One region of the Lysinibacillus sp. 54212 genome, then DNA from elsewhere that is predicted to be linked to it. Evidence: riboswitches for the same ligand, from Rfam matches in the RefSeq annotation. Region 1 holds a riboswitch; each other region holds the start of a gene.
The links. A riboswitch is a leader RNA that binds a small molecule or an ion and turns the genes downstream of it on or off. The one in region 1 is predicted to bind thiamine pyrophosphate.
Positions count from the first base shown of each region.

Region 2: it holds a riboswitch for thiamine pyrophosphate, as region 1 does, so the genes downstream of both, tenA (thiaminase II) here and V4T18_RS12865 (thiamine phosphate synthase) in region 1, are expected to answer to the same signal.
Region 3: it holds a riboswitch for thiamine pyrophosphate, as region 1 does, so the genes downstream of both, thiC (phosphomethylpyrimidine synthase ThiC) here and V4T18_RS12865 (thiamine phosphate synthase) in region 1, are expected to answer to the same signal.
Region 4: it holds a riboswitch for thiamine pyrophosphate, as region 1 does, so the genes downstream of both, thiT (energy-coupled thiamine transporter ThiT) here and V4T18_RS12865 (thiamine phosphate synthase) in region 1, are expected to answer to the same signal.

Region 1 is NZ_JBAFWZ010000018.1:24,298-30,407, reverse strand. Features, by position in the region: gene V4T18_RS12880 (putative hydro-lyase) at 87-875, shown strand; gene V4T18_RS12875 (DUF1284 domain-containing protein) at 962-1,378, opposite strand; gene V4T18_RS12870 (hypothetical protein) at 1,741-1,929, shown strand; TPP riboswitch at 2,101-2,210, shown strand; gene V4T18_RS12865 (thiamine phosphate synthase) at 2,323-2,931, shown strand; gene thiO (glycine oxidase ThiO) at 2,915-4,027, shown strand; gene thiS (sulfur carrier protein ThiS) at 4,042-4,245, shown strand; gene V4T18_RS12850 (thiazole synthase) at 4,249-5,016, shown strand; gene V4T18_RS12845 (ThiF family adenylyltransferase) at 5,013-6,038, shown strand.
Region 2 is NZ_JBAFWZ010000024.1:7,309-13,418, reverse strand. Features, by position in the region: gene thiW (energy coupling factor transporter S component ThiW) at 1-348, opposite strand, end outside; gene V4T18_RS14585 (ABC transporter substrate-binding protein) at 372-1,376, opposite strand; gene V4T18_RS14580 (ABC transporter permease) at 1,391-2,161, opposite strand; gene V4T18_RS14575 (ABC transporter ATP-binding protein) at 2,148-2,885, opposite strand; gene tenA (thiaminase II) at 2,910-3,596, opposite strand; TPP riboswitch at 3,781-3,868, opposite strand; TPP riboswitch at 4,270-4,357, opposite strand; gene rsmI (16S rRNA (cytidine(1402)-2'-O)-methyltransferase) at 4,447-5,325, opposite strand; gene V4T18_RS14560 (GIY-YIG nuclease family protein) at 5,306-5,581, opposite strand; gene V4T18_RS14555 (tRNA1(Val) (adenine(37)-N6)-methyltransferase) at 5,568-6,110, opposite strand, start outside.
Region 3 is NZ_JBAFWZ010000013.1:80,733-86,842, reverse strand. Features, by position in the region: gene V4T18_RS11155 (type II secretion system F family protein) at 1-80, shown strand, start outside; gene V4T18_RS11150 (prepilin-type N-terminal cleavage/methylation domain-containing protein) at 125-628, shown strand; gene pilM (type IV pilus biogenesis protein PilM) at 740-1,717, shown strand; gene V4T18_RS11140 (PilN domain-containing protein) at 1,714-2,307, shown strand; gene V4T18_RS11135 (potassium transporter) at 2,304-3,014, shown strand; gene V4T18_RS11130 (prepilin peptidase) at 3,046-3,798, shown strand; TPP riboswitch at 3,892-4,006, shown strand; gene thiC (phosphomethylpyrimidine synthase ThiC) at 4,231-6,006, shown strand.
Region 4 is NZ_JBAFWZ010000002.1:134,994-141,103, reverse strand. Features, by position in the region: gene V4T18_RS02475 (polyphosphate kinase 2 family protein) at 1-252, opposite strand, end outside; gene V4T18_RS02470 (tryptophan-rich sensory protein) at 364-1,089, shown strand; gene map (type I methionyl aminopeptidase) at 1,158-1,910, opposite strand; gene thiT (energy-coupled thiamine transporter ThiT) at 1,977-2,534, opposite strand; TPP riboswitch at 2,634-2,740, opposite strand; gene V4T18_RS02455 (DUF4870 domain-containing protein) at 2,868-3,194, shown strand; gene V4T18_RS02450 (hypothetical protein) at 3,272-3,397, shown strand; gene V4T18_RS02445 (SMC family ATPase) at 3,448-6,110, opposite strand, start outside.

The DNA of each region.
Region 1 (6,110 bases):
AGTGAACGAATTATCCTCATAAGAAAAACCATCACGCTCTATATTGGAGCCTGATGAGTTTTTCTAATTAAAGGAGTATTGATCAGATGATGGAATTTGAAACAATGTCACCGCAGCATATACGAAAATTGATTCGTGATGGGCAAATTACAGGACCGACTGCAGGAATGGCGAAAGGGTTTACACAAGCGAATCTGGCAATTTTGCGTCGAGAGGATGCTTTTGATTTTCTATTGTTTTGTCAACGCAATCCGAAATCATGTCCACTTGTGGATGTGTTAGAACCTGGTCAAATCGAGAGCTTAATCGCTCCGGGCTCAGATATTCGTACCGATATTCCGAAATATCGTATTTATAAAAACGGTGAATACGTAGAGGAAGTTGAAAACATTTTAGACTATTGGGAAGAGGATTTTGTGTGCTTCCTAATCGGCTGTAGCTTCACTTTTGAAACGCCGCTTTTAGAAAGTGGTATACCAGTTCGTCATATTGAAGAAGGCTGCAATGTCCCGATGTTTAAAACGACAATCGAAACAACGTCCTCAGGAAAATTCCATGGTCCACTCGTTGTAAGTATGCGCCCTATGATGCACTCGGAAGCGATTCGTGCCGTACAAATCACATCGCGTTTCCCGGGAGTTCACGGTGCACCAGTTCATATTGGTGATCCAGCACAAATCGGTATTGCGGATGTACATCATCCCGATTTTGGTGATGCTGTAACCATTAAAGATGGCGAAGTACCTGTATTTTGGGCATGTGGCGTAACACCACAAGCAGTAGCAATGCAAAGTAAGCCTTCTATTATGATTACACATGCACCAGGGCATATGTTTATTAGTGATTTAAAGGATGTTCATTTAAGCGTTCTTTAATGAATTAAAGTAAAGGCAGGCCACTCTGTTGATAATCGATTACCAACGGAGTGGATTCTCCAAAATCTTATCGTACCTGCTAAGCGCTATTCCACTTTCCACAAGCCATCTCCTGTTGTAATTCGTTGAACGCCTTCCTCACAAACCCCATACGAGCGCCAAGAGCATGTTTCACAAACGACGCCAATATCACTCGGAATGACATGCTGCTTGACAGATGATTCGATGTCTTCCCAGCTTAGTATTTGCCCAATATGAAGACCTAACTTTTCTAAAATAACAGCATCTCGATCGTAAATATCACTATCCTGGCAATGGTATTCACCAGAATTAGGATACTTCTCACACAAATGATCCGGCCCTTTAACTAGCCTAACAAGTGTTTTTGGATTCTCTCTTAGGGTTTGATGCATCTTGGTCATATTAGCTACGTATTCTTTTGAATAGCCCATTCCTCGATATCCTAACAAGCAAAAAAGATGATGACCCCGTAATTTATACATAATGCTTTCCCCCGTACGTTAATGTTTTATGTAAACATATTTATTTTAAGTGTTAACGTAAATTTTATCAAAATGAAGCTGTTTCATAAATGGTTATTTTTTAAAAAGACGAACATTATTTTCGAATGAAACGGAGCCAGGCCAGCGAAAGCATACTAGCAATCGTAGTGCAAACCACGGCCATAGTTTGTACTACTATTTTTTTATACAAGAAGTGAAGAAAAGCCTTGCATTCGCCCGTAACGGAATACGGGGGAAAAACATAATAAGCAGGAGTGACGGGAACTGGAATGGCTAATAGAATCGGAAAATTGGCTAGTATTCACCTTGAAAGGCTAGTACTATTTTTCCTCCGTTTCACATTGGCTAGTAAATTTAAAATTTCGGCTAGTATTTTGAAAAAAGTGGCTAGTATTTTCGAAATTTCGGCTAGTATTTCAAAAAATGTGGCTAGTAAACCTTGGACTCCATTCGAAAAAACTCATCACCCCCAAAATAAGACAGATGATTTACTTTGTTATGCGAAAAATCATTCTATTTTTATGCTTTGACGAATGTTTATTGATTATTGTAAAAAACATTCGTATAAACTGATGCTTTTATGAATTACACAATCCATTCAAATATAAGCTAGATTTTTAAAGGTATTTCTAAAGTACTCTTGCTATTTTAAAATTAATGTAATAGAATGTTCGATAAATTCAATATAATTAAATTAGTATATATTTTACTAGGGGATCCCTTGATAAGGGCTGAGAAAAGAGTAGTTACTTTTAAACCCTCACAACCTGATCAGATTTGTATCTGCGTAGGGAAGTAGAGTTATGTTTGTATTTTTGTGCGCTTTTTTGTGCATGATTGTATTCGAGCAGAACCACTTTCCTTATCGGGAGAGTGGTTTTTTTATTTGTAAAAAATCTTTAAAAGGGTGGTGCATATCTAACATGAAGCTGATGGCAGTAACGGATGATTCGCATACAGTTGTTGAATTGGCAAAGAAAATACTCCAAATCCAGCATAACGTCGATTTTATTCAAATTCGAGAAAAGACAAAGACAGTAAAAGAGGTAATAGCACTGCTACAACATTTAGATGAGAGTGGGATCGATAAAGAGAAACTTATTCTGAATGATCGATTGGATATTGCATTATGCTGTGGCATTGGAGCGGTGCATTTGCCAGAAAAGGGGCTACCGGTGCAAAAGGTAAAGGAATTATATCCCTATATCAAGGTGGGAAAGTCTGTACATGACTATGAAGGAGCACAGGAGGCGGAACGACAAGGGGCTGACTATGTGTTATATGGCCATTGCTTTGAAACGAATAGTAAAAAGGGGATGGCTCCTAATGGTCTTGCACCAATCCTTGAGATGAAAAAGAGTTTGGCGATTCCTGTATTTGCAATTGGAGGCATTAATGTAGACCGGGTACAGGAGCTACAACATATACAGGCGGATGGCATTGCCGTAATGTCCGGTATTTTTTCAGCAGAAAATCCATTCACTGCAGCAAGTCAATTCTATGAGGTGGTCAAATATGAAAACAAGCTATGAAGTAGCCATCGTTGGTGGTGGAATTATCGGAAGTGCCATCGCTTATTATTTATCAAAAGAGCAAATCAACGTAGCGGTGTTTGAGGAAAATCAGATTGGTGCAAAAGCGACAGGTGCAGCGGCAGGTATGCTTGGTGCTCATTCGGAATGTGAAGGGGATGTTAATGTCTTTTTCCCTTTTGCGAGATATAGTCAGTCTCTTTATTGGAAGTTGAAAGAGGAATTATATGAATTAAGCGGAATTGACCTAGGCTATAGAAAGGGAGGAATTTTAAAGCTTGCCTTTTCTAATCAGGACAAAAAAGAATTGGGGGCAATGTTAGCACAGCCTACTGTTACATGGCTGGAAGCAGAGGAAGTAAGAAAACTAGAACAGGATGTTTCCCCTCATATAGTAGGTGCAGCCTTTATCCAAGACGATATCAATGTGTTACCAATTGGTGTATGCCAGGCTTTTGCTAAAAGCGCCAAAGTTCTGGGGGCATCGATTTTTGACTATACAAAGGTGCTACAAGTAAAAAAACAGCAGGACACCTTTCTAATTGAAACGACACGAGGACTTGTGGAAGCGAAGCGCGTTGTCATTGCCAGTGGTGTTTGGAGCACTACCTTCTTTAAGGAGCTAGGTTTACAGCATGGAATGACCCCAGTCAAAGGGGAGTGCATATCCGTTACGGATGAACAGGCTGTTTTAAAGAGTACGATTTTTCATGATAAATACTATATTGTCCCAAGAAATGACGGGCAGCTTGTTATTGGCGCAACGATGAAAGAGAACGACTGGACAGAACACGTAAGTTTAAACGGTATCGAAACATTAATTCAAAAAGCGAAAGAATTATTGCCTACTAGTGCTCATATGAAAATCGACTCTGTTTGGTCAGGATTACGACCACAAACGTTTGATCAAAAACCATTCATCGGTCATCATCCAGAAGATGAATCTATTCTATTTGCAACAGGGCATTATCGGAATGGCATACTGTTAGCTCCGGCAACAGGTGAGATGATTGTCAACCTCATTTTGAAAAGAGACGTAAAAAAAGAGTGGGTAGAGGCATTTCGAATTGACCGAGGAAAGCCATTAACCTTTTAGGAGGGGATGAAAGCATGACTATGATTGTAAATGGAAAAAGAATTGACCTGCCAGAAACAGTTCAGACTGTTAGAGGGTTGCTGGCTCATTACAATTTAGAAAATCGCATTGTCATCGTAGAAATAAATCAGGAAATTATTACGAAAGAATACTATGAATCAACTAGCCTTTCACACGGGGATGTTGTAGAAATTGTTCATTTTGTTGGAGGAGGATGAAACATGTTAAAAATTGCCGATCGTACGTTTCAATCAAGATTATTATTAGGTACGGGAAAATACCCATCATTTGAAGAACAGAAAAAAGCAGTAGAAAGATCACAATCAGAAATTTTAACGTTTGCTGTGAGAAGAATGAATATTTTTTCAGCGGAGCAGCCGAATTTTCTGGAGAGACTAGATTTAACGAAATACACGTTACTACCGAATACAGCAGGGGCTAAAACGGCAGAAGAAGCGGTGCGTATCGCTAAGCTCGCGAAGGCTTCAGGATTATGCGACATGATTAAAGTAGAGGTCATTGGGGATGATCGTTCGCTTTTACCAGACCCGATTGAAACATTAAAAGCATCAGAAATGCTGCTCCAGGAAGGGTTTATTGTATTACCATATACATCGGATGACGTAGTGTTAGCGAAACGCCTTGAAAACCTTGGTGTACACGCGATTATGCCAGGTGCTTCACCGATTGGATCTGGAAAAGGAATCATTAACCCGCTAAATTTAAAATTTATTATTGAAGGGTCAGAAATTCCAGTCATTATAGATGCAGGCATTGGCTCTCCTAAGGATGTTGCCTATGCCATGGAGCTAGGAGCAGATGCCGTGTTACTTAATACAGCTGTATCAGGGGCAAAAGATCCAGTGAAAATGGCAGAGGCGATGAAACTCGCAGTAGAAGCTGGAAGACTAGGATTTGAAGCAGGACGAATCGAAGAAAAAGAATATGCTGTAGCAAGTAGCCCTCTAACAGGCATGGTGACATCTTGAACAACCGCTATGCACGACAAGCATTATTTTTAGGGAACAATGTGCAGCAATGTATTCAGCAGGCTAAGGTTCTAATTATAGGAGCCGGCGCACTTGGTTCAGCTAGCTCTGAAATGCTAGCAAGGGCTGGTGTTGGGCAGATAACCATTGTCGACCGAGATTATGTGGAATGGAGTAACTTACAAAGGCAGCAGCTATATGATGAGGAAGATGTGCAACAAAAAGTACCAAAAGCGATCGCTGCTAAAAAACGACTGGAGCAAATTAATAGTGAAATTTCCATTGTAGGCATTGTTGAGGATGTACATGGGCTCAATATTGAAGAATTAATGAAAGATCATTCCATTGTCGTAGATGCAACAGATAATTTTGAAACGAGCTTAATCGTCAATGATGCAGCGATGAAGCAAGGAATGCCATATATATTTGGTGCTTGTGTAGGGAGTTACGGGCTGACATTGCCGATTATTCCAGGAGAGACTCCTTGTTTACATTGTTTACTCAATCATTTGCCAATGGATGCAATGACATGTGATACGGTAGGTGTCATGAGCCCGATTGTACAAGTAACAGCCGCCTATCAGGTGACACAAGTATTCAAATGGCTTGCTGGAAAAACAATGGCACCTATTGTACAATCCATCGATCTTTGGAAGGATGAAAAGGCTGAAATCAATGTCCAAAAGCTTAAAAACCCCTCTTGCCCAAGTTGCGGAGAGGGGCCAACGTATCCTTTTTTACAATTTGAAAATCAAATGAAAACACATGTACTCTGCGGGCGAGATGCAGTTCAACTTAGGCCGGGCATCACACAAACACACTCATTGCAAGAGATAGCAAACAAAATAAATGGTCAAGTTACGCATATAGTGTTAAACCTGCATTTGCTATCGTGTCATTTTGAGGAGTATCGAATCGTCTTTTTTGCTGACGGGCGTGCCATTATCCATGGTGTTACAGATCCTAAAATAGCACGCGCGGTTTATAATCGCTTTAGTCAAATTGGATTAGTAGCTAAGTGATGCAATTATAGGAAGCCTGCCGTAATGATTTTCCTCTTATTGTTTTTAGATGTGCAGGGATAATAAAGTTGT
Region 2 (6,110 bases), on a different contig from region 1:
TGGATAAGCTGCCAATGCACCTAAAATACCTGTTCCAACTACTTCACCAACAGCGGCATAGCCTAGCTTCTTTGTTTTTTGATAAAGAACGGCTGCAAGGAAGGCACCGAGCATGCTACCCGGGTAGGCAAAGATGGAACCTGTTCCTAACAGGTTTCGCATCGTTGAAGTAAGAAATGCCCCCATCACTGCATACCAAGGTCCAAGCAAAACCGCAGACAGTACATTCACAAAATGCTGTATAGGAAAGATTTTTGCAAAGCCTACCGGAATATAGACTGCACTGCTTGATGCAGTGGTAATCGCTGCAAGAATGGCTGTATACGTTAGCTTTCTTGTTTGATTCATATTACGTACTCCTCTTCCCATCGTTATTCCGAAACAACATTTTGTACAAACTGTTCCGGATCAACCTTCGTCTCGATTACGCCAGCTTCATATAGCCAATCCGCCACTTTCTTCCAGCTCTCTTCCTCTTGATGCCCAAATGGAACCCCTTCATCCTCCATTAATGGTAGAAGAATTTTTAAGCTCTCTGTCTCCACTTCTTTATCTAATGCCGAGTCCCCATTTTCATTCGCTAATAAGATTTGCAATCCTTCTTCCGGATTTTCCTTTACAAACTCTTGCCCCTTTGTAACAGCCTTCCAAAAGTTCTCAATCGAAGCTTTTTTCTTATCCAATGTATCTTCACCAGTCACGATAACAAGCTCGTAATTATCCGGTACACCGTAATCATCTAATTTGAAAGCTTCCATTTCGTAGCCTTCTTTATTTAGTAGCACTAATTCGTGGTTAATATAGCCGCCACCGATTGCATCTACCTTATCCGTTGCAACCGCAGGAATTAAATCCCATCCTACATCCGTCATCTTCACTTTGCTAAAATCTCCACCATCATGCTCGACCATCGTCTTTATGACCGCTTCTGTTATTATGGTAGATGGATAGCCCACACTTTTACCTTCTAAATCCTTTGGTGAATCGATTCCTGCTTCTTTTTTCATCATAATAGAGTCAAGAGAATGGCGAACGTAGGCTGCAACCGACACGACCGGGATTCCCTCTGCTCTTGATTGTACAACCTGACTTTGGTAGCTAATCGCTAAATCGACCTTCCCTGTCGCCGCAAGCTTTAGCGGGTCATTTGTATCTGCAGGCATTTGAATTTCAACATCTAAGCCTTGCTCCTCAAAATAGCCTTTTTCTTTCGCTACATATAATGCAGAATGTACTGCGTTTGGATACCAATCAAGCATGATCGTGATTTTTTCTAATTCCGCTTCCCCTTTTTCGGATGACTTTTTTTCATCACTACAGCCCACCAGCATTACGGCAAGTAGCAGGAATACAACGGTAATTTTCCAATTTTTCATGTTATCTTCCACCTCTAATTTTCATATTTCCATTTTCGAAGAACGATTCGCTCAATCCATGCGGCGAGCGCAAACAGTAGGATCCCTACAAGGGTTAATATCGTAATCGCCGCAAATACACCTTCTGCATTCAAATTCCCAGACATTCTCCGGCTATAATAACCTAATCCCTCACTTGCACCTAACCATTCCCCAATGGTCGCACCGACTAATGCAAATACGATGGCCATTTTAAAGCCTGAGAAAAATGAGGGTAGTGCCATTGGAATATGTAGCTTTAGAAATATTTGCTTGCGGGATGCCCCCATTGAACGAAATAGTTCTATATAATCTTTATCACAGGCTCTTAAACCATCATAGGTGCTCACCACAATAGGGAAAAATGAGATGAGAACCGTCACCGCCACCTTACTCCAAATAGAATAACCAAACCACAGCACAAAAATGGGCGATAGTGCAATGATCGGAATCATTTGTGAAATGATGACAGCTGGGTACATTACTTTTTCTATAGGTTTAAAGCAGAACATCCCTATAGCGAGTGACACTCCTAAAATGACCGTTATCGAAAAGCCAACGAAAAACTCGATTCCAGTTGCCTTTAAATGCTCCAAAAAGAGGACTCTCCAGTTGTCGATAATCGTTTGCAACACCCCTGTTGGTGCAGGAATAATAAAGCTTGGCACCATTCCTTGCCTCACTAGCACTTCTAGCACAACAAGTGCTGTTGCAAAAAACAGTAGGAATAAATAGTATTGTTGTAACCAACTTTTAATACGTTTCACTAGAAATCTTCCTTTCTAGTGTTCTTCTTAAAGCTATAACCTCATCCGAATAGATCATTTCGTTGGCACGTGGTCGTGGCAAATCGACGATCACTTCTTCTACGGTGTTATTTTGATGCAATATTAATATGCGATCACTTAATACAATGGCTTCCTCTAAATCATGGGTAATAAAGAGGACGGTTTTCTTTAATTGCTGCCACATGGACAATAACCAGGCTTGCATTTCTTTTTTTGTAAAAGCGTCTAGTGCGCCAAAAGGTTCGTCGAGTAATAGCACATCTTTACCAGTGAGGAGCGCTCTTAAAAAAGCCGCGCGTTGTCTCATTCCGCCTGATAATTCCTTTGGATACGCATGTACATAGTCCTTTAAGCCAACCCGTTCGATCCAGGCTAGGGCTTCCTCTTTTGTTAACGTTACATCCTTTTGAATTTCTGCTGCGATCATGACATTTTGTAGGATCGTACGCCAAGGTAGCAATAAATCCTTTTGTGGCATAAAACCCACATCACCTGGAGCTGCTTGGCGATTGTGAATGATTATATGCCCATCATCCGGTGTCAGAAGACCCGTCATCAGTTTAAAAATTGTGCTTTTTCCTGTACCGCTTCTACCGATGATTGAAACAAATTCCCCCTGCTTAATTTCCATATTTAAATTAGAGATAACAGGAGAAGCATGACGTTCAAAAGCATAGGTCACATTTTGTAGGCTAACTACCATTTCTTTCTCACCTTCTCAAATGAACTAAATCGGCCAATCCTGTTTATGATAGTTCATGTCCCAGAATAAATACTCGTACTTTGAAGTAATTTGGAAATGCTTTTCTAATTGAGCGAGCTCCCGTTCTGGCTTTCCATCTGCTAATTCGTTCATTACATCGATCAGCCACTTGGCTCCATTGCCAAACTCCTCTGAATCGTATGTTTCTATCCACTTGGCATACGGATTATTTTCTAGATTATGACCGTATTGTGCTCTTAACAGCTTGCCAATTTCCCAATAATCCCACGCACAAGGCAATAAGCAGGCCACTACTTCAGCTAAGCTACCACTTTGCGCAGCATTTAACATATAATTCGTATAAGCTAAATTCACAGGCGTCGGCTTTGTCGCCTCGAGCTCCTCTGAGGTAATACCGAATTCAGCGGCGAATTGACGATGCAGATCCATTTCAAAATGTAGCGTGTCATTTAAAATAGCTGCAAATTTCCCCATCATGTCTAAATCTGTAGATTTGACAGATGCAATCGCAAATAGCTTTGCATAATCAATTAAATACACATAATCCTGCTTCATATATTGGATAAATTTATCCTTATCGAGTGTCCCATTTCCTAGTTCCTGCACAAATGGATGGGTATGATTCGCCTCCCAAATAGGCTGCACATTTCTAAAGAGTCGATCTGTAAATTTTTCTGTTGTCACATTCATCCCTGCTTCCTCCTTTTTACTAACAAGCACTTCCCTGATTCAGAAAAGCTCAAGCGCCCTATTTAGCCACAACAAGCGCTGGAGCTAGACACTGCTCCATCTCCAAGATTTTATACTTTCTTACTCTTAAATAAAAACCACTCCCTAATAATCGGAAGTGGTTTCGTGGCATAGTCGTATAATGATACGCTCGAAACTACTTCCCTACGCTAGCGTTAACTAGATCAGGTTCGAAGGGTTCTTCTCAGCCAATGGCGCCCCTAGCAGTCCTACAAAATATTCGGTTTTTTTAACTAATAAATGGTCATTCACTATAACTTGGTATTGATTTCCGTTGCGCCAGCGTGCTTTCCTGGGGGCGTCCGATGAGCCGCTTCACTCACTTCGCTCGCTCCAGGGTCTCATCTGTGACGCTAAGCTAATCCCCAAGGAGTCACGCTGGCTCCACTCCAATCAACAAACGCTTTATTCATCATGTGATCAACAGAGCATAGCTTCCCGTTGGAATGGAAAATATTGTCTGAGACGAAAACGAAACGGCAGTCATAATGCCTTCGTGACCAACATCGTGTTGGGCCAAGGAAACTGAAGTCACATGATTAAACCCTTACTAACAAGTTCCTTACAAATAAAAAACCCACTCTTTTTAGAGAGTGGGGAATGTACACGTAACAATCAACATACCTCACTTCCCTACGCTAGCCTTAACTAGATCAGGTTCAAAGGGTTCTTCTCAGCCAATGGCGCCCCTAGTGCTATTATTTGTATTTATTTTTATCATAACATGACTTACAATTTGTGCAAGTGATTTTATGGAAAAGATATTTTCCCCTCCAATTATTCCATGTCTCTATTCTTGCTCACGGTGATAGTCATTATATACATCTCGTTTTGATAGGCCGCGCAATTTTGCTACTTCCTTAATCGCATCCTTTGAATTAACATTCGTTTCTTCTATTATATAGTCCACATGCTGCTGTAGCGTCATCGAAGACCAATCATGGGCTTCTTCTTCTACCTCACCGGACAGATTGCCTTCCAGTACAATACAAAATTCGCCACGAATTTCATTTTCCGATGCCCAAACTATCGCCTCTTCCACTGTCCCGCGTAAAAACTCTTCAAATTTCTTTGTTAATTCCCGCGCTAAGGTGATTCGTCGATTCCCAAGTACTAATTCGATATCCTTTAGTGTATCCTTCAAACGGTGAGGCGCCTCATAAAATAACAGCGTCTCCTCTCGTTTTGCTACCTTTTCTAGCTGTGCACGACGTTCCTTTTTTTGACGGTTTAAAAACCCAAAGAAATAAAATGGCTGGGGAACGATCCCCGAGGCAATTAATGCAGTTAGTGCAGCATTAGCACCTGGAATTGGTACAACTGCAAAATCCTCTTCAATTGCCTTTTGAACAATATCCGCTCCCGGATCAGAAATACAAGGTAGCCCTGCATCGCTAACAAGTGCTACCGATTTCCCTTCTCGTAAATAACCGAGTAGCTTTTCCCCACCAACTTCAATATTATGCTCATGATAGCTAACAAGCTGTGTTTGAATCTCAAAGTAATTGCAAAGCTTTTTTGTATTACGTGTATCCTCTGCAGCAATCACATCAACTTCCTTCAATATACGTAATGCTCGTACGGTCATATCCTCTAAATTGCCTATCGGTGTCGCAACTAAATACAGACACGCCCCCGCTTCATGCTGGCTACTCTTTTGTGCTTTCACAGCTAGCCCTCCCTATATACTGCTCTTTTTTTTCACGTGTAAATTGTTTAAATGCATATTCCATACGCATCGCTTCTTGTTTTGATTCGAATATTTCATAATGGATGCACGTTACAGGCAGCCGAGCACGCGTATACTTTGCGCCTTTTCCGGCATTATGTGCAGCTAATCGTTTTTCCAAATTATTTGTATATCCAGCATAAAACGAGTCGTCTCGACACTCTACTACATAAAAATAATGCTTACTCTTTTCCATAAAGCATAGCGCTCACTTCTGCCGTATATTCATTATGCTCATCGTATACAAATAAAGGCGGCAATATTTTCAAACCTGGCTTTCCATCCTTAATTCCTTCAATAAGTAAGGTATTTGCTTCTTTTCCATGCTTCGGATAAATTAGCCTCATACGCTTTGGCTCTAAACGATTAGCACGCATTGCTGTTACGATATCAAGTAGTCGCTCCGGACGATGGACAAATGCAGCCTTTCCACCTTGCTTTAATAGACGACTTGTTGAATAAATTGCTTCGTCTAGTGTTAAATGGATTTCGTGCCGAGCAATCGCATAGTGCTCACTTACATTTTTATCACTTAGTTCATGTGCTAAAAAATAAGGTGGGTTGCATGTCACAGCATCATATTTTTCTATACCTAATGTATCCGGTGCAGCCTTTACATCCCCGAGCTTCATTTCGATTCTCTCAGTTAGTTTATTATAAGCAACACTTCGACACGCCATATCATAAAGGCGAGGCTGGATTTCGACACCGATAATTTTAGCCTT
Region 3 (6,110 bases), on a different contig from region 1:
TTCTGTTGTTGGCAGTAGTCATAGGAATTATTGTAGCAGCAATTTTCCTACCGATGTTTAGCTTGTATGAACAAATGTAATAGAAAAATAGCATATGGGCGTTTTGCAGGGAGGTGAGTAAAAAATGCAATTAACGTCCGTGCAAAAGCAAAATACTATTCAAAATAATAAAGGAGGTTTTTATATGTTTGAACTTATGAAAAAACGTATTAAAAACGAAAAAGGTTTATCTTTAGTAGAACTACTGGCAGTAATTGTTATTTTAGCTATCGTAGCTGCAATTGCAATTCCTGCTATCGGTAACATCATTGAGAACTCACGTCTTAATGGGGTGAAATCTGATGCAATTAATGTAATAAATTCAGCGAATTTATACTATACAGATAATCCAGAGGCAACCACTGTTGATGTGAAAAAATTAAAAGAAGATAAATATTTAGATTCAGAAGGTACAATTCCTGCTGATGCAACAATTTCAGTGGATGTACCACGAAAATTAACAGCTGCTGCAATCAAGTTTTCTGGGGAAAAAACAGTAACCTTTAAAGGTGCCACAGTTAAAGGGATTAATGATGAAAAAACTAAAGGTAGTGCAGTTCCGGATACTGGACTGAGTATTGAAAAATAGTATTTAAATTATTCCCTCATCGAACACCCAACCAATAGTTGGGTGTTCCATTGAGTGACTAATTCGCTACATTAAGTGGCTCGAGGTATTGGAAAAGGGGGTTCCCTATTGATGTTAACGATGAAAAAGAGGTCGCATGTGTCGATTTCTATAAACGATTATATAGTACGTGCGCTGGTGTCAAAGGGGCAGAAGTTGGAGCAACCTGTGATTTATGAGCTGCCGTTGCCGAAAGGTGTTGTACAGGATGGAGCGGTTGTTGATGAGCTGACCTTGTTTGAGATTGTAAAGAGCAATGTTGCAAAATGGGGTGGGAAGAAGCAAAATGTTCGTTTGTTTGTTCCTGACACTTCTGTGCTATTAAAAACCTTTGATCATCCTGCCCAGTTGACGGGGAAGGCGTTGAAGGAGTATGTGCAGATGGAGATTGGGCAGTCGATTCATTTGCCATTCCAGGAGCCGCTCCTAGATGTGTATGATCATCAGGAGGGGGACGGGCAGGCTGTGCTGTTTGCTGCCCCACCAGATGAGGTGACGAAATTAATTGGCCTGCTACTAGACTGTCATTTACAGCCTCAAGTTGCAGATATTCGGGCGCTTTGTAATTTGCGATTACTCGAGCATATTAATCTACTAGATAGCCATAAAACGTATTTAATAACAGATTGGTCGATCAATGAGCTATCAATTTGCATTTATTCAAAAGGAAATGTGGAATTTTTACGCTTCCAATCGATTGAAACAAATCTAGAAAACTGGCAGGATCATATGGCTACAGAAGGTGACGTTACATTTACGTATAATGGAGAGCTAGATGATTACCGAGCGATGATTACCGATCAAGTGCTAGAAATTGATCGCATGATGAATTTTTTTAAATTCTCCTTACATAAGGGCGAAAAATCGGTGGATGAAATTGTTGTGCTAGGCGATAATCCCTTACTTCAAAGCATTGCAGACTTTTTGAGTGAAAATTTAGTAACACCTGTAAAGCTAGTGGATGATAGTGTTGTTTCGCAGCGCTTTCCGAATTGTAAGGCTAAGCATGCCTCATTGTTAGGGCTGGCATTGAAGGGGGTTAACGAATGATTCCAGATATTAACCTCATGCCTAAGCTTGAAAAAGGGGAGACGAGCTCCAAGTTACTCTATGTTCTCCTTGGAATTGTTGTACTGTTAGGCTTAGTAGTCCTCTCATGGATGTATGTTAGTGCAAAGTCGAATTTGTCGGATTTAACGAGTGAACAAGCAGAGCTAGAGGAAAAACGAATTAAGTTAGAGGCGGAATTATCAGCCTTGCAAACGATGAATCAGGGCTCACTCGAGGAATCGGTTGCCTTTGTAGAACTTGTCTCCTATCCAGTTTCTCCACTTATTGATGAAACACAGGGTCTGCTACCGGAAAATACGTATTTACGAGAATACGAGTTTGGTGAATCGAGTGTGACAATCAAGGTTGATTTTGAAACGTTAAACGAGGTCTCAACGTACGTAAGTCGATTAGAAAATAGCCCGTACTTTATTGATTCGCAGGTGGGAACAATTGAAAACTTTGAATTGGATCCTGCAGAAGAGGGAGAGAGCGAAGAAGTGAAGTTTAACGAGGTTCCACGATATTCTGTCGAGGTTATGCTAATGATTGATATAGCCTTTGTTGCTGTTGGAGGTGGAATTCGATGAAATCATTCTCGAACAGTAAAAGCTCACCAGTGCTATTATTAACAGCATTAATCTTTGCTCTTCTTTTTGCCGTATACTATTATGTTGTGCTTCCTAAGCAGGATGAAGTAGAAAGTATGGAATCGTCTGTCAATAATTTGAAGATGGAAATGGCTGCACTTGAGGAAAGCATCGCAGCTGTAAAGGAGCAGAGATCTAACAACGAGACAAATGAATTTGATCTGCGAAAAAAGGTTCCTGAAACACGCGCGATTGATGAGCTGCTGTTAAATATTGAAGAAATAGAATTTGTAACTGGCTCACGTATCCTAAAAGTAGAGTTTAATAATTACGATTCGCTCGTTTCAGATTCAGGGCTACAGGATCCTCATGTGCCTTCAGCAGAGGAAACAGAAGGGCAGGATGCAACTCAAACTGATACAGAAGCCAATGCAGAAACGACTCCAGAGGAAGATACTACACCCGTTTCAACGATTGCTGCCGATTCATTGCCGGGCTCGTTAAAGCTCGTGACATTTAATATGGAAGTTGCATCTCCAAATTACAAAAAGCTACAGCAATTTATTAAGGAAATTGAAAATATTGAACGGGTCATGCATATTGATACGATCCAATACGAACTATCTGGTGAGGAAAACAAGTTTGCGGAGGATAAGTCGGATACTGTCGTAGCAACCGTTCAAGTAACTACATTCTATTATGAATAAAATTCGCAGGTAGGAGTAAGGAGCGTTAAAGATGGAGATTGTGTATACAGTATTTGCAGGAGTTTTTGGTCTCGTATTTGGCTCATTTTATAATGTAGTCGGCTTACGAGTGCCTAAAAAAGAGTCCATAGTTTCTCCTCCATCTCATTGTGTTAGCTGCAATCGACAGCTGACGGTGCCGGATCTCGTACCTGTCTTTTCATTTTTATTTTTACGAGGAAAATGTCGTAGCTGCGGGGCAAAAGTTTCCCCAATCTATGCCTTGACCGAAATAGTAACAGCCTTTCTATTTGCCTTCGCTACTTGGCATCTTGGTATTACAGCTGAGCTAGCGGTAGCCCTGTTGTTCATTTCGTTGCTCGTGATTATCAATGTATCGGACCTTGCGTACATGTTAATACCGGATAAGATATTATTATTTTTTCTGCCATTAATTTTGCTCGCTCGATTCTTCTCACCACTTCAGCCATGGTGGGATAGTATTGTCGGGGCAGCTGTCGGCTTTGGTTTACTATTTTTAATTGCCGTGATTTCAAAAGGCGGCATGGGCGGTGGCGATATAAAGCTGTTCTTTGTTATCGGCCTAGTGCTAGGAACAGTGCAAACCTTACTCACGCTATTTTTGGCTTCTGTCATTGGTATGGTGATCGGCATTATTGTGCTCAAAATACGGGGGCAAGGAAGAAAAACCCCTGTACCATTTGGGCCCTCTATCGCGATAGCTGCCATTGTTGTTTATTTTTATGGTGAGGAAATGATCGATTGGTACTGGCGTTTACTATAATCGCAATTATGAAAAAAACGGTGAATGACGAAATAGTATAAAAAATACCCTTTTATTTCAAGTGGTAATATTGTACAATAATGGTAATCGAATAGTGTTAACTAGGGGAGTCCAATGAGTTGGGCTGAGAGGGAAACGCTTAGAAGTTTCTTGACCCTTTGGACCTGATCTGGATCATGCCAGCGTAGGGAAGTTAGAAATCTTTAGTATATGTGAGCACTTCTACATACATATCGTAAGCTGGGTCCGTTTATGTTTCTAATAAATGGATTCAGCTTTTTTTGTATAGGAACGTTTTCATAGAATAGGTATCTGAAAAACGCGGTATCCGCTTGACCTATTCTAGTTGCGCTGTGCCTTTCTAGTTTGCCCCACTACTAATGGATTGATCTAGATCTCGTCCTTTACCAAATATAAAGGAGGAGTTTTTTTATGTCATCAACTTCATTAAACAAAGAAAACATTTCGATCATGTCCAACTTTCCAGGGAGTAAAAAAGTATATGTGGTTGGTTCAAGACAGGATATTAGAGTACCTATGCGAGAAATTGTGCTAGGTCCAACGACGAGTACAGTAGGGGAAGAGGAAAACCTACCAGTGCAAGTTTATGATACAAGTGGACCTTATACCGACCCGAACGCTTCCATCGATATAACAAAAGGGCTAGAGGCTCTTCGCAGTAAATGGATTGAGGAACGAGCAGATGTAGAAAAGTATGAAGGGCGACAAGTGAAGGCGGAAGATAATGGCTATAGTAATGAGGATGATCCTCGTGCTCAACACAACATTTTCCCGAACTTAAAGCGCCAACCATTGCGTGCGAAAGAAGGAAAAAATGTGACTCAACTTCATTATGCAAAAAAAGGCATGATTACACCGGAGATGGAGTTTATTGCAATTAGAGAAAATATGGAGCCTGAATTTGTGCGGAGTGAGGTAGCGAGAGGTCGTGCGATTATTCCATGCAATATTAACCATCCAGAGCTAGAACCGATGATTATTGGACGCAATTTTCACGTGAAAGTGAATGCCAATATTGGGAATTCTGCGGTTTCCTCTTCGATTGAAGAAGAAGTAGAAAAAATGATTTGGGCTACACGTTGGGGCGCTGATACGATTATGGATCTGTCTACAGGAAAAAACATTCATACAACACGTGAATGGATTATCCGTAATGCGGCTGTGCCAGTTGGGACTGTGCCAATTTACCAAGCACTTGAAAAAGTAAATGGAATCGTAGAAAATCTGACATGGGAAATTTACCGCGATACATTAATTGAACAAGCAGAACAAGGAGTAGATTATTTTACGATTCATGCTGGTGTCCTGCTACGTTACATTCCATTAACAGTGGAGCGTTTAACAGGCATCGTATCGCGTGGCGGATCGATTATGGCACAGTGGTGTTTAGCGCACCACCAAGAAAACTTTCTGTATACGTATTTTGAAGAAATTTGTGAAATTATGAAAGCGTACGATGTGGCCTTTTCGCTTGGCGATGGCTTACGCCCAGGCTCTATTCATGATGCCAATGATGCAGCACAATTTGCAGAGCTCGAAACGCTTGGGGAATTAACGAAAATTGCTTGGAAGCATGATGTGCAAGTGATGGTGGAAGGACCAGGCCATGTACCAATGCATCTTATTAAAGAAAATATGGATAAGCAATTAGAAATTTGCGAAGAGGCACCGTTTTACACATTAGGGCCGCTTACAACGGATATTGCCCCTGGCTATGATCATATTACATCTGCGATTGGTGCTGCGATGATTGGTTGGTTTGGCACGGCCATGCTTTGTTATGTGACACCGAAGGAACATTTAGGCTTACCAAATAGAGACGATGTACGTGAAGGGGTCATTACGTATAAAATTGCCGCACATGCAGCCGATTTAGCGAAGGGGCATCCGGGAGCGCAAAAACGAGATGATGCCTTATCGAAAGCGCGTTTTGAATTCCGTTGGCGAGATCAGTTCAATTTATCATTAGATCCTGAACGAGCAATAGAGTATCATGATGAAACATTGCCTGCAGAAGGAGCAAAGGTAGCCCATTTTTGCTCGATGTGCGGACCGAAATTTTGTAGCATGAGAATCTCACATGATATTCGCAATAGTGTCAAAGAAAAAGAAACGAAAGCGGTTGAAGAAGGTTTAAAGGAAAAGGCAAAAGAATTTAAAGAATCTGGCGGCAAAATATATCAATAGTTAGCGAAAAGGGCTGTCCGAAAATTTAGATGAAAATCTGGATTTTCGGCCGCCTTTTTATGATGGGGATCAATAAAATCTCTTTTGTAAAATAAAGCTACTAC
Region 4 (6,110 bases), on a different contig from region 1:
TAGTTCATGAGGCTGAGGCGCCGATATAGGGTGTACTACATAACCTCGCGGGTCGATTCTTTCTGTTAGGCGTTTAATAGCGCCCCCCTTACCCGCAGCATCCATTCCTTCAAATACTAAAATTAATCCGATTTTCTTGTTGAATAAAAATTGCTGTGCGTTTAACATTTCATATTGGAGTACTTTTAACTTTTTTTTATACATTTTTTTATCTAGCTCTGACGATAAATCTAGATCTTTTAACTTTTTCATTATTCTCACTCCTTTTGATTATTACCTTATATTCTAATCTATCATGGGTTTAAATGGTATTTATTGTTGGGAACTAATTAAATATATATTTTTAAAGAAAGGAGACGATTTATGGGGCGTCGCATTTTACTTTTAATTTCTTTATTAACGATGACCGCTTACACATTAACAGCTATTTGGCTTGGTATAAATAATGCTACAACGATCACCATTATTGAATGCTTACCGCTATTATTTTCGCCTGCTCGCTTTGTATATTGTTTTTCATTCTTCTTGTTTGCTAGCCTATTTATTTTTATTTGGCAGACTCATAAAAATAGACAATCCATTTTTGCATTGAGCAGTAAGCAAACAACGTTATTTATTGGAACATGTTTTTTACAAAGCTTATTCTTTTATGAATGGCATAATGAACACTTAATAATTGCCACTATTTCATTTGTCGTTAGTCTCATTTCTTTGTTCGGACTTTATATTACGTACCCACTTAACAAGGAAAGTATCCAGTTCCGTATTCCAATATCACTATGGCTAGGCTGGAGTTTATTTTTTACTCTTGTGATTGTTAGCTATATGATTATGTACTACGAATGGAAGGGCTTTGGCTTAAGCAACGGCTTATGGGCTGTCATTATGCTATCGCTTGGTACTGCAATCGCCCTACATTTGCGTTATCATCATTTTGACCGCGTGACACCAGGCATATTTATTTGGTGTTATGTTGGTATTGCTATTACAAATGGCTTTGATGAGCTATTCGTTACGACGGCAGCTTTATTTTTATGTGGTGTGCTCGCTACGGGAATTATTTTCATAAGGAAGAAAAGTACTGTCTAAAAGAAGCTTCTCTTTTAGACAGTTTTTTATATAGGAAAAGCTGCAGGTTATATCCCCGCAGCTTTTTTTTAATCTTCTAGTGTTGTTAAAATAATCGGCTTATCTTTCGTTACGATAATGGAATGCTCGATTTGTGCTACTAACGATTTATCAGGAGTGATAAAAGTCCAGCCGTCGCCTGCTTCTACAATATGCTCTGCTTTTGCTGAGATGAATGGCTCTACTGCAAGTACCATTCCCTCTTTCATAATTGTAGAATCCCAAGCATCATAGTAATTTAAAATATGTTCTGGCGCCTCATGAAGTGATTTACCTAATCCATGACCTGTTAAGTTCATAATAACTGTTAAACCATGATCACGGGCCTCACGCTCAACCGCTTTCCCAATTTGGTTTAATTTGGAGCCTGCTTTTACCTTTAGCATCGCACGATCAAATGCTGATTTTGCAACCTGACAAAGCTTTTCCTTATCTTCGTAACCATCCCCAACAACGAAAGAAATTCCTGTATCCGCAAAATAGCCATTCAAGGAGCCTGATACATCGATATTTACTAGGTCGCCTTCTTGAATTACTTTTGCACCTGGAATTCCGTGGGCTACTTCATGATTTACACTAATACATGTAAAGCCGGGGAAGTCATATTCACCTTTTGGACCAGATATTGCACCAACCTCTTCAAACATACGACCAGCAATTTCGTCTAGATCCTTTGTTGTTACACCTGGTTTTGTAGCTGCCTTCATTTCTTCACGAATTTCAGCTACTATACGTCCGATTTTTTTAAATGCATCTATTTCTTCTTGTGTTTTTACGATCATACTCATATCCCTCTCTATCGAAAAGTTTCCTTAATACTATATCATATTCAAAAGAGAGTAGCCTACTTATGCTTTTTGTAACAGTTTTGGTGAGGACGTAAATAACATGGAAGCTGCAATTGCAGTTAAAATAATGGCAGGAATCATATAAGAGCTATTGTAAATAATAGAATAAACCCACACATTTTGATCTCCAGCATATTCTGCAAAGAACACAACACCTGCAATAAGGTGGGCGGCAAAGCGAATAGAGCCGCCAAGTACTGTTCCTAGTACAATATAAAAGACCATTTCTCTCATTTGCCCATTACTAGTAGCGTGAAGTAGTGGTCTGCGAATAACAGCAGCTAAGCCAACTGCAGTAAAAGCAATCCCGTAATCAAGTAAGCCTTGGACCCAATGATAGACATGTGCTCCAAATGCTATTTGTAGTACGCCAATTAATACCCCCGTCGTGAGCCCCGCTGCTAGCCCCCAACGAATGGCCATTAGTACGATCGGAACCATTACTAAGCTTACTGAGCCTCCCTGTGCCCAAATTGTAAATGTTAGCTTATCTAGAATAAGCCCAATCCCTGCAAAAATCGCAATTTCCACCATCATTAATAAACGTTTTTTGTCCATTTTTCAATCTCCTTTTTTTGTTCCGATGTAGAACTAGAACACAAGGAGGATATGAAATAGAAAAAACGACATTAGGACAGAGCCTAACATCGTTATGAAGTCGGTTTCTATCCACATCCCTACGCAAGCTTTAACTTACAGGTTCGAAGGGTCAGTGCAGCTGTGCACAATCTCAGCCGACTTGCTCGGCCCCCCTTGTGGTAATACATCATGTAATTGTTGAACAGCTCCATTTTAAGTGAACATTCTACTATAATCAAGTATGAATTAATCGAAACTTTTATGCCTATTCATCCGTAAACTAGTTAATAATACTACTTGGGAGGGGTTTTTATGAATAATTCAAAAGGTTTAAGTGCATTGAATTATTTTAGTATCTTTTTTGCTCCGTTTATTGTACCGATTGTTGTGTATTTTGTTTCACATGATTCTGAAGTAAAACGACATTCAATTCGCGCTTTACTTTCACATATCATCCCAATTATTCTTGCTATATTTTTATTTATCGGTATTTTCGCGTTAGGTATTTTTTCTAATGAGGCGGTCAATCTCGGCGATTCAGCATTTTTTTCCTGGATTATAGCCTTCGGTGTATATATGCTTATTAATTTCGCCGTTATTATTTGGAACGTTATTGAAGGTGTAAAGGTACTTCGTTAACGTTTATAAAGTAAATGCAATTGGGTATATTAATCACACAAATTACAATAAATATGTATAGGCAAGGAGTGCAGAAAATGAAATTAGGAAAAATCGTCAAAACAGCTATGAGATGGGCACCTGTCGTATATCCAGTTGTAAAAAAAGCAATTGATAGTAAAAAGGCAAGTCCAATAAAGTCAGCAACAACTAGAAAAAAATAATTTTTAAGGGTACATTTCGTCAAACATATCGACGAAATGTACCCTTGTCTTTATTTTAATAGTATCTTTGTTCGACTATAGCCTTCTTTTAGCTTCTCAACTTCTAAAATGGCAGGGATGGCTGCCTTTAGCTCAGCAACGTGTGATATCACACCGATTATACGTCCTGATTTTTGAAGATCGATTAAGGTGTCAATAGCACGCATTAATGACTCTTCATCTAGCGAGCCAAATCCTTCATCAATAAACATCGTATCAATACGGACATTCCCCTGGAAGCTTTGAATCACATCTGCCATTCCAAGCGCCAAACAAAGAGACGCGTTAAATTTCTCTCCACCGGATAACGTTTTTACATCACGTGTTTGACCAGTATAGCTATCATACACATCCAGACTTAGACCACTTTGACGACCATGTGATTCTTGACGATCAGAGCAAACTAATCGATATTGACCGTTTGATAAATGATGTAGACGAATATTTGCTGCCTCTGTAATCTGCTCTAAATACCCCATCTGTACGTATCGCTCAAAAGAAACCTTTTTTGAATTTTGACCGCGTAGCATGTTATATAAATCGACTATTTCGTTAGAAACCCTTTCGAGTGTATCAATTTTTTCAGCCACTTCCTCGAGCTTGTCAGTATAATCCACACAGTTGCGGGCACAATCCTTAGAGACGTTAAGCACATGATATGCCTGCTCGTATGCTAGCTTTAATCCCTGGAGCTCATTAGATAGAGCTGTTAAATCGACTATTTCCTTCCCTTGTAGCGAACCATTCTCTTCTCTAACAAATTCCTTTAATGCATGAAGCTCATTTGTAAAATTGATGTATTGTTGCTGCAAAAGGGCGATTTGTTCCTCACTGCGCTTCGCTAAAGAAAACTGTTCAAAGGAGGAAAAGCCTGCTGCTGAAAGCTCCGTAGTAAATTGTGCTTTAGCCTTCGATAACTTTTCTTGAAGTCCTTGTTTAGCTTCCTCCGTTAGCTTTAACGCTTCCTCTGTTTTTGTAATCGTCATACGTACTGAATCGTACTGTTGCTGTGCCTGTTGAAGCGCCTGCTGTAATTTACTAAGGTTTTGCTGAGCTGCATATAGTGCCTCATTTAATGTTTTTAAGTTTGGCAACTCAGTTGGAATTGCCTTGCTTTTTTGCTCTAGTACCGCCTGCTGCTGTACTAAGCTCTGTTGTTGCTCATAATAATGTGACTCATCATTTACCTTTTCTACCTCAAGCTGCTCCACCTGCTGCTGTAAATCCTTGTATTGTTTTTTAATTACTATTAATTTACGAGTTACTTCTTGTAGCTCCTCAACATAGCGGGTTACTTCTTTATAATTTACTTCCTGCTCTTCTCGGTCGATTGGATGTACATTATAGCCTGCTAACTCCGACTGAAGTTCTTCCACTATATTTAAAGCGGCAGAAACATTTCCTTGTAGAGAATATTTTTGTTGCTCAGCCTTCTCTAATGTATTCTTAAGCCCCTTTAGCGCCACTTCATCGACTGCCTGAAGAACAACTTGATGGATGGATGCATGCTCCTTGCTACCACAAACTGGACAGGGAGCTCCCGGTACTAACGTAGTGGCTAAATGATAGGCCTGATTATTTAACCATTCTTTTTCTTCGGCGTCGTAGGCTACCCTTATTGTTTGGTATTTCGAATCTGCCTCCGAATATTCTTTCTGTAAAAGTTGTGCAGAATTTTCCGCTTTTTGAAGCTTGGCAAATAGAGCTATGATTTCTTTTAATCGCTGCTGCTTTTGCATCGCTTCTGGGAGCTTTGCTGTTTTATGCTCCATTTCCTCGATAAGGGTTGCTCTCTTTCCTAATTGATCCTTTTTTTGCTTCAATTCATCAGACTTTGTTACGATTGCACGATGCAACACCTCAGTATGTTCCTGCAACGTCGTAACAGCTCCTGTAAGGTTATCAATTTCTTCGTAAAGGGGTTTGATCTTTTCAAGCTCCGTTATTTTCTGAGTCAAATGATCTCGCTCTACCTCCCGATTACTTTCGGCTAACAGTGTTGCTTCTACGATACTTAACCTCTCCTGTGCTCTGTGCAGGGTTTCGGCTAAATTGGAGCAAGCTTCTGTTTTCTCCTGTAGTTCAGCCGCAGTTAATTTACATACTTCGAATATTGGATGGAGCTTAGCGGCTTTATTTGCAGCCTCAATCTCCGCCTTTTTCGCTTCAAATAATGGTAGCTCCTGCTCCTTATTCGAAAGCTGCTCTTTTTTCTGCATTAAGCTAGTAATCCGTTCATTTAACTTTTCGCTTACAATGTATTGCTGTTGCTTTTCGTGATGAGCATTAAAGCTTTCCTTATATAGCTTTTCATCCACCATCACTTTATCCTCGTAATATTTTCTTTCCTCGTCTAGTGCCTCTTGGATTTGATAAATATTTGCTTGTCCCTCTAATCGTTCGAACAATAGAGATTGCCGTAGGGGTAAAGCACCAGATAGTTGGTCTATATAGCTATCTCGCATTGCTCTAGCAGTACTTGCTTGCTGCTCGGCTAAGCGCTTTTTTTCCTCAAGCTTTTTCGAAATATTGCCATAGCGCTCCGTTTTGAAAATTTTTCGTAAGATCACTTCTTTATTTTCAGATTGAGAAGTGAGAAGCTTCCGGAACTCCCCCTGCGGCAGCATGATGATTTGATTAAACTGGTCATACGATAGGCCAATTATCTCCTCAA